2 linked regions of the Cystobacter fuscus DSM 2262 genome follow. The protein of the gene in region 1 binds, or shares a complex with, the protein of each later gene. Links are inferred from orthologs where the notes say so. Each region holds a gene or a part of one and is shown in the gene's direction. Other genes may lie near its edges.

The links. Proteins that work in one complex are often made in the same cells at the same time.
Region 2: dnaX (region 1) and holB share a complex: the UniProt entries of both Bacillus subtilis proteins name them as parts of the DNA clamp loading complex. The link is inferred for Cystobacter fuscus DSM 2262 from one-to-one orthologs.

Annotation. Positions count from the first base shown.
Region 1 is NZ_ANAH02000009.1:454,989-462,437, reverse strand. What follows is about bases 1,280-4,087. They hold dnaX (DNA polymerase III subunit gamma/tau), read left to right. Parts: upstream 1,280-1,980; coding sequence 1,981-3,195; downstream 3,196-4,087. Other genes in these bases: D187_RS18150 (hypothetical protein), read left to right, coding at 3,266-4,072; D187_RS18160 (glycosyltransferase family protein), read right to left, coding at 1,280-1,790. Outside these bases: more of D187_RS18160, read right to left, coding at 345-1,279; D187_RS18145 (YbaB/EbfC family nucleoid-associated protein), read left to right, coding at 4,163-4,480; recombination mediator RecR, read left to right, coding at 4,487-5,080; D187_RS18135 (protein kinase domain-containing protein), read right to left, coding at 5,094-6,671; gliding-motility regulator GTPase-activating protein MglB, read left to right, coding at 7,174-7,449. UniProt on the Bacillus subtilis protein: Part of the beta sliding clamp loading complex, which hydrolyzes ATP to load the beta clamp onto primed DNA to form the DNA replication pre-initiation complex.
Region 2 is NZ_ANAH02000005.1:157,429-160,222, reverse strand. It holds holB (DNA polymerase III subunit delta'), read left to right. Parts: upstream 1-780; coding sequence 781-1,809; downstream 1,810-2,794. Other genes in the region: holA (DNA polymerase III subunit delta), read left to right, coding at 1,806-2,794; D187_RS08210 (hypothetical protein), read left to right, coding at 370-654; D187_RS08215 (hypothetical protein), read left to right, coding at 43-321. UniProt on the Bacillus subtilis protein: DNA polymerase III is a complex, multichain enzyme responsible for most of the replicative synthesis in bacteria.

The DNA of each region.
Region 1 (7,449 bases):
CTGACTCGAAATCAGGCATACCGGGAACGGTATCGTAGGTTCGAATCCTACGCTCTCCGCAGCAGTCTCAAGGAGAGGTGGCCGAGCGGTTGAAGGCGCACGCCTGGAACGCGTGTATATCTGAAAGGGTATCGTGGGTTCGAATCCCACCCTCTCCGTTGTTGTTGTAGTAGCTGAAGAGCTTGTGGTCGGGACAACGTGGGGACGTGAATCCCGCCAGGTCCGGAAGGAAGCAACGGTAGCGCACCTCCGCGTGTGTCCCGGCCGTTCTTGTGAAGGAGCCGAGCCCCCTGCCCAGGGAGTTCGGCTCCTTCTTTTTTGGGGCCGCCCGCTTCGCCGCCCGCTCAGGGCCGCGTGAGCAGCGTCTCGCGCCCCACCCGCCCCATCACCTGGAAGCCCGCCGCCTGGAGTTCGGCGAGCGCCCGGCCGTCGAAGGTGACGGCGCGGTTGAAGCGCGCGTCCCGCATGGCCCGCTGGAAGTTCGCGTCCTGGGGCCAGTCGCACGTCATCCAGGGGATGTTCTTGCCGATGTAGAAGAAGCCCCCGGCGCCCCACAGCCCCTCGTTGACGATGAGCAGGCCCCGGGTGCCCTCGTCCCGGGTGGCCGAGACGATGGCCCGGAACTGGTCCCCGCGCAGGTCCTCCGAGAGCAGGAAGACGCCCGGCACCACCGCGGTGAGCAGGAGCAGCGCGCCCCCCACCGCTCGCCAGGCCGTCGCCCCGCGAGACACCACGAAGCCCGCGGCCACTGGGGCGGCGGCCAGCACGAGCAGCAACAGCCCCGGGTAGAGGAAGCGCTCCTCCTTGTGGGCGGTGAAGAGGAGCGCGGCGAAGTAGCCCACCGCGCACAGCCCCGGCAGGGACAGGGAGGGCCGCTGGCGCCAGGCCGCCCAGGCCAGGGGGGCCACCAGCCAGATCCACCCGGGCAGGCCGCGCAGCCAGGGCCCCAGGTAGTAGGAGGGGGGCGAGGCACCAAACTGGCGCGCCGCCTGACCCGAGAGGACGTTGAAGTCGACGTAGGCCAGGAACGAGTGGAAGGGCCGGCCCCACGTCACCTGGTCGAGCACTCCCAACCCCACGGCGACGACACCTCCCGCGAGGCAGGTCCAGGCGAGGGTCCGCCACCGCCGGGCCCCCACCAGCCAGGCGAGCGCCATCAGCACCATCACCGCCGAGCCATAGCGCACCACCACCGCCAGTCCCAGGGCCGCTCCGCCCACCAGGCCCCCGCGCGCGGAGCGCTCCGGACGGTCCAGCGCCTCCATGGCCACCACCAGGAAGGCGGCGGAGAGCGACTCCCCCAGCGTGCGGCCCGCGAAGACGAGCACCGGGCCATAGAGGCCCATGGCGAGCATCGCGAGCAGTCCGCCTCGAGGTCCGACGCGCCGCTCGGCGAAGCGGTACGCGGCCCACAACATCCACCCGTGCAGGGCCACCTGCGGCACGGCGAGCAGGGCCCGGTAGGCCACCGGGTGCGTGAGGCCCAGCAGCGAGGCGAGGCGCAGGAGCCCCGAGGCCACCAGGGGCGCGGCCCAGTTGCGCAGGCCCACGCGCCACTCCCATGCCAGCACGCCATAGCCGTGGGTCCGGAACCAGGCCGGCTCCAACAACTGGTACACCTCATCCGGGTGGATGCGCCCGAGCTGCGCCACCGCGAGCAGCGCCGGCAACAGGGCCACGCCCGCCCCCACCCATGGACCCCACGCTGGCGCGCCCCCCTGGTGGGCGGTCACGTCGGACACGGGTTCAGGGGTGGCGGCAAGTGGGGGCAGCGGCGCGGGAACGGTCATCGGGAGGCTCGGACGCGACTCTCCCTGGCCTCCCGGGCGAGCGCAAGGCGGGCGACGCCTCCGACCCCGAGTGAAGGGCCCGACTCCCGGAGTGGTCTCCCCCTTTTCCGGGAAGTGACTTGGAAAGTCGAGTGGGACGCGCGGAAGACGTGCGTTGGCGAGGACGCCATGGTTAGATTCACCTACCCCCATGAGCTACCTCGTTCTCGCCCGTAAATGGCGCCCGCAGACTTTCGACGACATGACCGGCCAGGAGCACGTGGTCCGCACCGTCGCCAACGCCATCAAGATGGACCGGGTGGCGCACGCCTATCTGTTCTGCGGACCACGAGGCGTGGGCAAGACGACCGCCGCCCGTCTGCTCGCCAAGGCCCTCAACTGCGAGAAGGGGCCCACCGCCAACCCCTGTGACACCTGCCAGGCGTGCCGGGAGATCGCCGCGGGCACCTCGGTGGACGTGGCGGAGATCGACGGCGCCTCGAACAACGGCGTGGAGAACGTCCGGGAGATCCGCGAGAACGCCAAGTACCTGCCGCAGCGCGACCGGCACAAGATCTACATCATCGACGAGGTCCACATGCTCTCGGGGGCGGCGTTCAACGCGCTCCTCAAGACGCTGGAGGAGCCGCCCGGCCACGTGAAGTTCATCTTCGCGACCACCGAGGCGCACAAGCTCCCGGACACCATCCTCTCGCGCTGCCAGCGCCACAACTTCCGGCGCATCCCCGCCAAGGTGATGCTCGATCGGCTCAAGTACATCTGCGAGCAGGAGAAGGTCGCCATCTCCGAGCGGGCGCTCTCCATGGTGGTGCGCCAGTCCGAGGGCGGCATGCGCGACTCGCTCAGCCTCCTGGATCAGATCTTCTCCGCCTGTGGCGCCAACCCCAGCGACGAGGCCGTGGCCGATGCCCTGGGCGCCATCGATCGCACGGTGGTGCAGGACTTCGCCGAGGCCCTGGTGCGCAAGGACGCCAAGCGCGTGCTCGAGCGCGTGGAGGAGGTCTTCAACCGCGGCACGGATCTCAAGCGGCTCACGGAGGAGCTCGCCCTGCAGCTGCGCCACCTCTTCGTGGCCAAGACGCTGGGCGAGGCCCCCACGGAGCTCGCCGAGACCGAGCGCACCGCGCTCAGCGCGCTCGCCAAGGACGCGGACGCGGCGCAGATCTCCCGGCTCTTCGACATCGTGCACGGGTGCGTGTGGGAGGTGTCGCGCGCGGCCCAACCCCGGCTCGCGCTGGAGATGGCACTGCTCAAGGCCATCCAGCTCTCGCCCGCCGGCTCCATCCCGGACCTGCTCGCGCGCGTGGATCGTCTCGCCGCCGGCCTGGGCGCCGAGGACGGCCACAAGGTAGCCCCTGGAGCGCCCGGAGGTCGCTCCAGCCCGGCCAACTTTCGCGCCCACTGAGCGCGCGCCCACACCCGCCCCCCGCCCTCCCGTGGCCGAGCCCCCGCGCCCGGCCGCGATCGCCCGCGACATGCCTCCGGCGAGCCCCGTGCCCGCTCCCCCCGTGGTGCGCGTGACGAACGTGCGGCCTCCACCGCGAGCACCGCTTCCCGCTCCGGAGCCGCCCCCCGTCGACGACGAGCGCTACTTTCCCGAGGAAGGCCCGGCCGACGGCTGCGCGTCCGGCGAGTGCCTCCCGGAGGAGCCTCCCCCGCCCCAGAGCGAGTTCGCCCCCTCGAGCGAACCCGAGCCCCCGCCTCCGGAGGCCCCGTCCATCGAGCCCACCCCCCACCGGGGAGCGCCCCCTCCCCCGACGTCCATGGCCATCTCCGGCCGCGACAATCCCCGGCGTCCGCTCCAGGACCGGTGGCGCGCGGCCGTGGACACCATGCGCGAGGCCTCGGGCCGGCATGCCAAATCGCTCGCCTGTGGCCGCCTCTTGTGGATCCGCGAGGGAGAGGTGGCCATCGCCTACCCGCCCAAGGATGGCTTCCACAAGGCCACGGTCTCGGGCAGCGGGCGCGCCATCGTCGAGAAGGCGCTCTCCGAGCACTTCGGCCGCCCCACGAAGCTCGTGGTGCAGGACTGCGCGGAGGGCGACAAGGCCGAGGCGGCCAATGGCCCGGGCCCGGGCGCGGGACTCATCAGCCTCGCCGAGCAGGATGCCTCCGAGCGGGCCGCGTACGAGAAGAGCACCGAGGGCCGGGTGCGCGCCCATCCCGCGGTGCGGGCCACCCTCAAGCTGCTCGGCGGGGAGATCGAACACATCCAGGTCTACGATCTGCCCGTGCGTCCGGTGGCTGCCCCGACGAGCGAGTCTCCTGACGAGAGCCCCTGACAACGCGCTCGACGGACGCTAGGGTGCGCGCTCCGACTCACCCCGAGCGGGCGCGTGTCCTGCCCGCTCGCACGCCCCAAGAGGAAGCACATGCCCGGCATCGACCTGAACTACTTCATCCGTCAGGCCAACAAGCTCACGGAGAAGATCGAGCAGCGCAAGAAGGAGTTGGCCGAGGAGACCGTCGAGGCGCAGGCCGGCGACGGCCGGGTCAAGGTGGTGGCCAACTGCGTGCAGGAAGTGCGCAGCATCAAGATCGACAAGTCCCTGGTGGACCCGAACGACCTGGGCCTGCTGGAGGACCTGGTGACCGCCGCCGTCAACGCTGCCCTGGCGAGCAGCCGCGAGAAGATGCAGCGGGAGTTGGGCAAGATCTCGGGCGGGGTGAAGATCCCCGGTGTTACGTGAGCTCGAATGACGCCTGATCCTCTCAACCGCCTGGTCGCCCAGCTCGCGAAGCTCCCCGGCATCGGGGAGAAGACCGCCCAGCGCCTCGCCTTCCACATCCTGCGCGCCCCGGGCGAATACGCCATGGACTTGTCGCAGGCCATCCGCGAGGTGAAGGAGAAGGTGCACCTGTGTGGCCGGTGCTTCTCCCTCACCGACACGCACCTGTGCGGCTTCTGCCAGGACCAGCGGCGCGATGACCGCGTGGTGTGCGTGGTGGAGTCCTTCGCGGACCTGATGGCCCTGGAGCGCACGCGCGAGTTCAAGGGGCGCTACCACGTGCTGCACGGCGTGCTCTCGCCGCTGGACGGCGTGGGGCCCGAGCAGCTGCGCATCAAGGAGCTGCTCGAGCGGCTCGGGGACGGGCGGGTGGAGGAAATCATCCTCGCCACCAATCCGGACGTGGAGGGCGAGGCCACGGCGCTCTACCTCACGCGCCTGCTCAAGCCCGCGGGCATCCGCGTGAGCCGCATCGCCCAGGGTCTGCCCATGGGAGGGGACCTCGAGTACGCCGACCAGGCCACGCTCGCCAAGGCCCTCAGCGCCCGGCGCGATCTCTAGCGTCCCGGACGGGCTAGCGCGTGACGCGATAGCCCAGCGGCAACACCACCGTCACCGCGTCACCCCGGTGCGCGGGAAAGCGCAACCGGTTCAACCGCTGCTCCAGGCACTTGCCCAGCGGACGCTCCGCCAGAGCCCCCTGGGTGCTCGTCTCCGCCCGGCCCGAGGGCTGGATGGTGAAGCGCATCCGCACCTCGCCCTCGTCCGCGCGCAGGTCCTCCTTGTGCCGCTCGAAGCATGGCAGGTAGCTCGCCCGGTTGCGCGTCACCACGCGCTGGACGTCCGCGACCTCCAACGAGGCGGGCACCTTGCCCTTGCCCGGCACGGACGCTTGCCGGGAGGAGCCCCGCCCCGCCTGCCGTGTCCTGGGCGTCTCCTTCCCGGCGGGCTCCGGGGGAGGCGAAGGGGGTTGCGTCCCCGCGTCCGGGAGGGCCTCGGGTGCCGGGGACGGTGTCACCTGCGCCGCGGAGGTCGGCCCCTCGACGGGGGGAAGCACCGGGGCGGAGGCCGGGCGCGAGAAGAGCACGGCCCCCCCGCCCACCAGGCTCAGCGCCAGCGCCCCGGCGGCCCACGGCAGCCACCCGCCCGGCGGCCCGGGCCTCCGTCGCGGAGCGCCCGTGACCATCGGAGAGCGCACCACCTTGGAGCCGCCCCCCTTGCCGGACGGGTCGAACGGCGGGACGAACGTCTTCTCCCGGTAGCGCTCCTCGCCCACGCTCGCGCGCAGGTACGCGGCGAGCTGGGCGGGGGTCGCCGGAGGGTACTCCCGCGCCAGCAGCCGCTCGAGCGCGTCGGCGAACTCGGCGGCGGAGCCATGGCGGCGCGCGGGCGCGGGGGCCATCGCCTTGAGCACCACCGCCTCCAACTCCGGGGACAGCTCGGGCCGCAAGGCGCGCGGCCGCGGGAAGTCCCCCTCGCGCAGCGCATCCAGCACCGCCGCGTCGCGCTCCCGGGCGAAGGGCCGCACATGGGTGAGGGCCTCGTAGAGGCACACGCCCAGCGAGAAGACATCCGCGCGCCGGTCCACCGCGCCGCCCAGGGCCTGCTCGGGCGCCATGTAGATGACCTTGCCCTTCATCTCTCCCGGGCGCGTGGCGGCCCCTCCCGCCTGGGCGACGCCGAAGTCCAGCACCTTCACCTGCCCCTCGAACGTCACGTACAGGTTGGAGGGCGACACATCGCGGTGGACGATGTTCAGCGGCTGGCCCGAGGCGTCGACGAAGTCGTGTGCGTAGTGCAGCCCGCGCGCCGCGTCGGCGAGCACCCGCAGCACCAGGGGCACCGGCATGAACTCCCGGCGCAGGCTCGCCAGGCGCACCAGGGTGGAGAAGTCCTCGCCGGCGAGCCACTCCATGCAGAGGTAGGCGCGGCCCTCCACGCTCCCCTGCTCGTACACGCGCACCAGGTGGGAGTGGACCAGTTGCGTCGCCAGGCGGCCCTCCTGGCGCAACATCTCCAGGAAGTCCGGCTGGCCCACCAGCGCCTGCCGGATCCGCTTGATGACGACCTCACGCGCCCCGTCCTGTCCGTCCGCGCGCCGGGCGAGGAAGATCTCCGCCATTCCGCCCTCGGCCAGCTTGCGCCGGAGCACGTATGGCCCGAAGACCTGGCGTATCCATGGGCCCGGAGCGGTGGGGTCCGCCGGGGGGGGAGGGGTTGGCGTCATGGGCAAGCGGGGCGTGTTCGCCTTCGCACACGGGGGGACGCCTGGCCTGGAACCCGCCCCCCCGCCGAGCGCAAGAAGGAGGGGGAGACACGCGTTCGAAGTTCGAGCGGACCCCGATGGGCGCAGTATAGTGGATACCGGATGATTTCCCCGGTAATGGGTGGACTCGTCCGGAATTTTGAAATCCCCTTCGCATGGATGATGCTCCCCTCCTGATGACGGCCTTCCCCTCCCCCCTGCACGCGCACGGGCGCCCGACGCGCGGACCCCTCCGCACAGAAGGTGGCGGCTTCTTGCGGGGTGGCAGGGGCTTTGCTAAAGCTCCCCGGGTCGGGAGCACCGCACCTAACCTCCGAAATTCACTCCGGAAACCGGCAGGGGCCGCCGCAGCACAGGTCGAGCGAGACGCGTAGGAGCGTAAACGCCCATGGGCACGCAATTGGTGATGTACGAAGAGGAGTTCACCAAGATCAACGCGGTTTGCGACCGGCTGACCAAGGACGCGAACGCGAAGGTGGTGTTCCTCGTCGACAAGAACGGTCAGCTCATCTCTTCCGCGGGGCAGACCCAGAACATCGACACCACGTCACTGGCCTCGCTGACGGCCGGCAACGTGGCGGCGATGGGCGGCCTGGCCAAGCTGATTGGCGAGAACGAGTTCCCCCATCAGTTCCACGAGGGGGCCAAGGACTCGCTCTACATG
Region 2 (2,794 bases), on another replicon or contig:
GCCGCGCCCGATTCCAGCGGCGCCTCCAGAGGGGAACTCCACATGAAGATGAAGATGCTGATGCTGGGTTTTGTGTCTGGCCTGATGATCGCGTGTGGTGGCCCCGGTCCCGAGGACGTTCAGGCACCGGCGGAGGAGCTCGGCACGACCCAGGGCGCCCTGTGTGAGGGCTGGGACTCGGGCGCGCGCAAGTGTTCCTTCCAGTGCTACAGCTACTCCACGTGGTGGACGACCTCGGCCACGGTGAGCTACGGCCAGTGTCAGGAATACGCCAACGGCCAGTGTGGACGGACCGCGTATGGCGCGTGCTGGAGCAAGTGAGCACCCCCATCGCTCCCCTGTGAACCCTCCTACCCCAAGGATTGCTCCATGAAGATGAAGACCCTGCTGCTTGGCCTCGTGTCTGGTGTCCTCCTCGCCGCCTGTGGCGGTCCACTCCCCGAGGAGATGGACGCCCAGGAGCAGCTCGGCACGACCGAGAGCGCGGTGTGTGAAGGCTGGGACTCGGGCGCGCGCCTCTGTACCTGGAAGTGCACCAGCAGTGCGACCCAATGGTCCGCGGTGGGCGCGGGCGTCGTGGATTACGGCCAGTGCCAGAGCTACGCCAATGCCAAGTGCGGACGGACCGCGTACGCCACCTGTTGGAGCAAGTGAGCCCGGTGCCTGCCACGGCCCGCCTGCGCCATTGGCCGGGAGCCGGGAGGGTGGGCCGGGCGGGCCAGGCGCGCTCTACCCCCTGAGTGGTTGACGGGTGGGACGCGAGCGGGGATACACACCCCCATGACGTTGGCATCGGTCGTCGGACAGCCACGCGCCATCGACGCGCTCCAGTCGGCGCTTCGGGGTGGCTCGGTTCATCACGCCTACCTCTTCGCCGGGCCCGAGGGCGTGGGCAAGGAGCTCACCGCCGTGGGGCTCGCCCAGGCGCTCACCTGTCCCGAGCAGCCCGACGTGGGCTGTGGCACCTGCTCGAGCTGCACCCGCATCGCCAAGGGCGCCCACCCGGACGTGTCCTGGCTCATGCCCGACGCCGAGCGCGTGGAGCGCGGCCTCGCGGGCCGCTCGGACTTCGCCACCACGCCCAGCCGGGACATCCGCGTGGATCAGATCCGCTCCCTGCTCGAGCGCATCTGCCTGCGGGGCCTCGAGTCCAAGCGCAAGGTGGCCATCGTGGTGGACGCGCACCAGATGAATGCCCAGGCGCAGAACGCCTTCCTCAAGACGCTCGAGGAGCCCCCCGCGGAGACCACGCTCATCCTGCTCGCCTCGGCTCCGGACAAGATGCTGCCCACCATCCGCAGCCGCTGCTCCAAGGTGTCCTTCGGCCCGCTGCCCGTGGAGCTCGTGGCCGAGCGCCTCCAGAAGGAGCGCAAGCTGGACGAGCCGACGGCCATGCTCGCGGCGGTGATGGCCGGAGGCAGCCTCGGCCGGGCCATGGCGTTGGACTTGAAGGCGCTCGCGGCCCGTAAGGACGTCATCGCCTCGTTCGAGGCGCTCAAGCCCGGAGAGCCGAGCGCGATGCTGCGCTGGGCCGCCACGTTCGGCGAGTCGCGCGAGGACGCGGAGCAGGCGCTCTCCATCCTCTCGCTGTGGACGCGCGACGTGGCGATGGCGAAGGTGGGAGGGGAGCGCCTGGCCAACCGGGACCTGGACGCGCTCGCGCACGAGGTGGCGGCGCGCACGCACGAGTCGATGCTCCACCGGCGGCACGCGCTGCTGGACAAGGCGCGGGCGACCATCGTGGAGCGCAACGGCTCGCCCCGGCTGCAACTGGAGCGGATGCTCATTGAATTGCTGGAGGGGCGATGAGCGCGGACATCGAGGACGTGCTGGACGAGGCGCGGGCGGGCAAGGTGGTGCATCCGCTCTACCTGCTGTGGGGCGAGGAGTACCTCGTGCGCAAGGGCGCGGACGAGCTGGTGAAGGCGCTGCTGCCGGATGCGTCCGCGGGGCTGAACTTCGCGGTGCTGGACGCGGGCTCGCCGCGCGAGGTGGCGCAGGAGCTGGCCACGATGCCGCTGTTTCCCGGGCGCAAGGTGGTGCTGGTGCGCGACCCGGAGTTCCTCGCGCCCAAGAAGGGCCGGGGCAACGCGCTGGGCAAGGCGCGCGAGGCATGGACGGCGGGCAAGCGCAAGGAGGGCGCACGGCGGCTGCTCGCGCTGGCGGCCCGGGCGGGGTGGGGCGTGGCGCAGTTGGACCCCGAAGCTCCAGGGGCGCCCTCGGCGGAGGAGTGGAAGGAGGAGCTCAACGTCGAGCTGGCGGAGGCGGATCTGCTCTTCCTCAAGGAGGTGGCCGCGTTCTGCCGGGAGGAGCGCATCAGCGCCCCCGAGGGGGATGCGAGCGCGCTGCTGACCCTCTTCGAGAAGGGCCTGCCGCCGGGGCACACGCTGGTGATGGCGGCCTCGGACGTGGACGCGAAGAACCCGCTGGTGAAGCTCGCGGCGGACAAGGGCCGGCTCGTCGAGCGCAAGGTGGCCTCGCGGCACAAGGACCTGGAGATCGGCCCGCTCGCCGAGGAATTCCTCTGGCCGTTCAAGAAGAAGTTGAGCAAGGCCGCGGCGGACCTGCTCAAGGAGCGCATTGGCGGCAACGTGCGGCTGTTGCAGTCCGAGCTGGAGAAGCTGGCGACGTACGCGGAGGGCTCCACCATCGAGGCGGCGGACGTGGCGCTGCTGGTGGCGCACACGCGCGAGGAGGAGTTCTTCGAGCTGTCCGAGGCCCTGCAGAATCGCAACCTGAAGGCGGCGCTGGACTACACGGTGGATGCGATGGGGCAGGGGGTGCACGGGCTGCA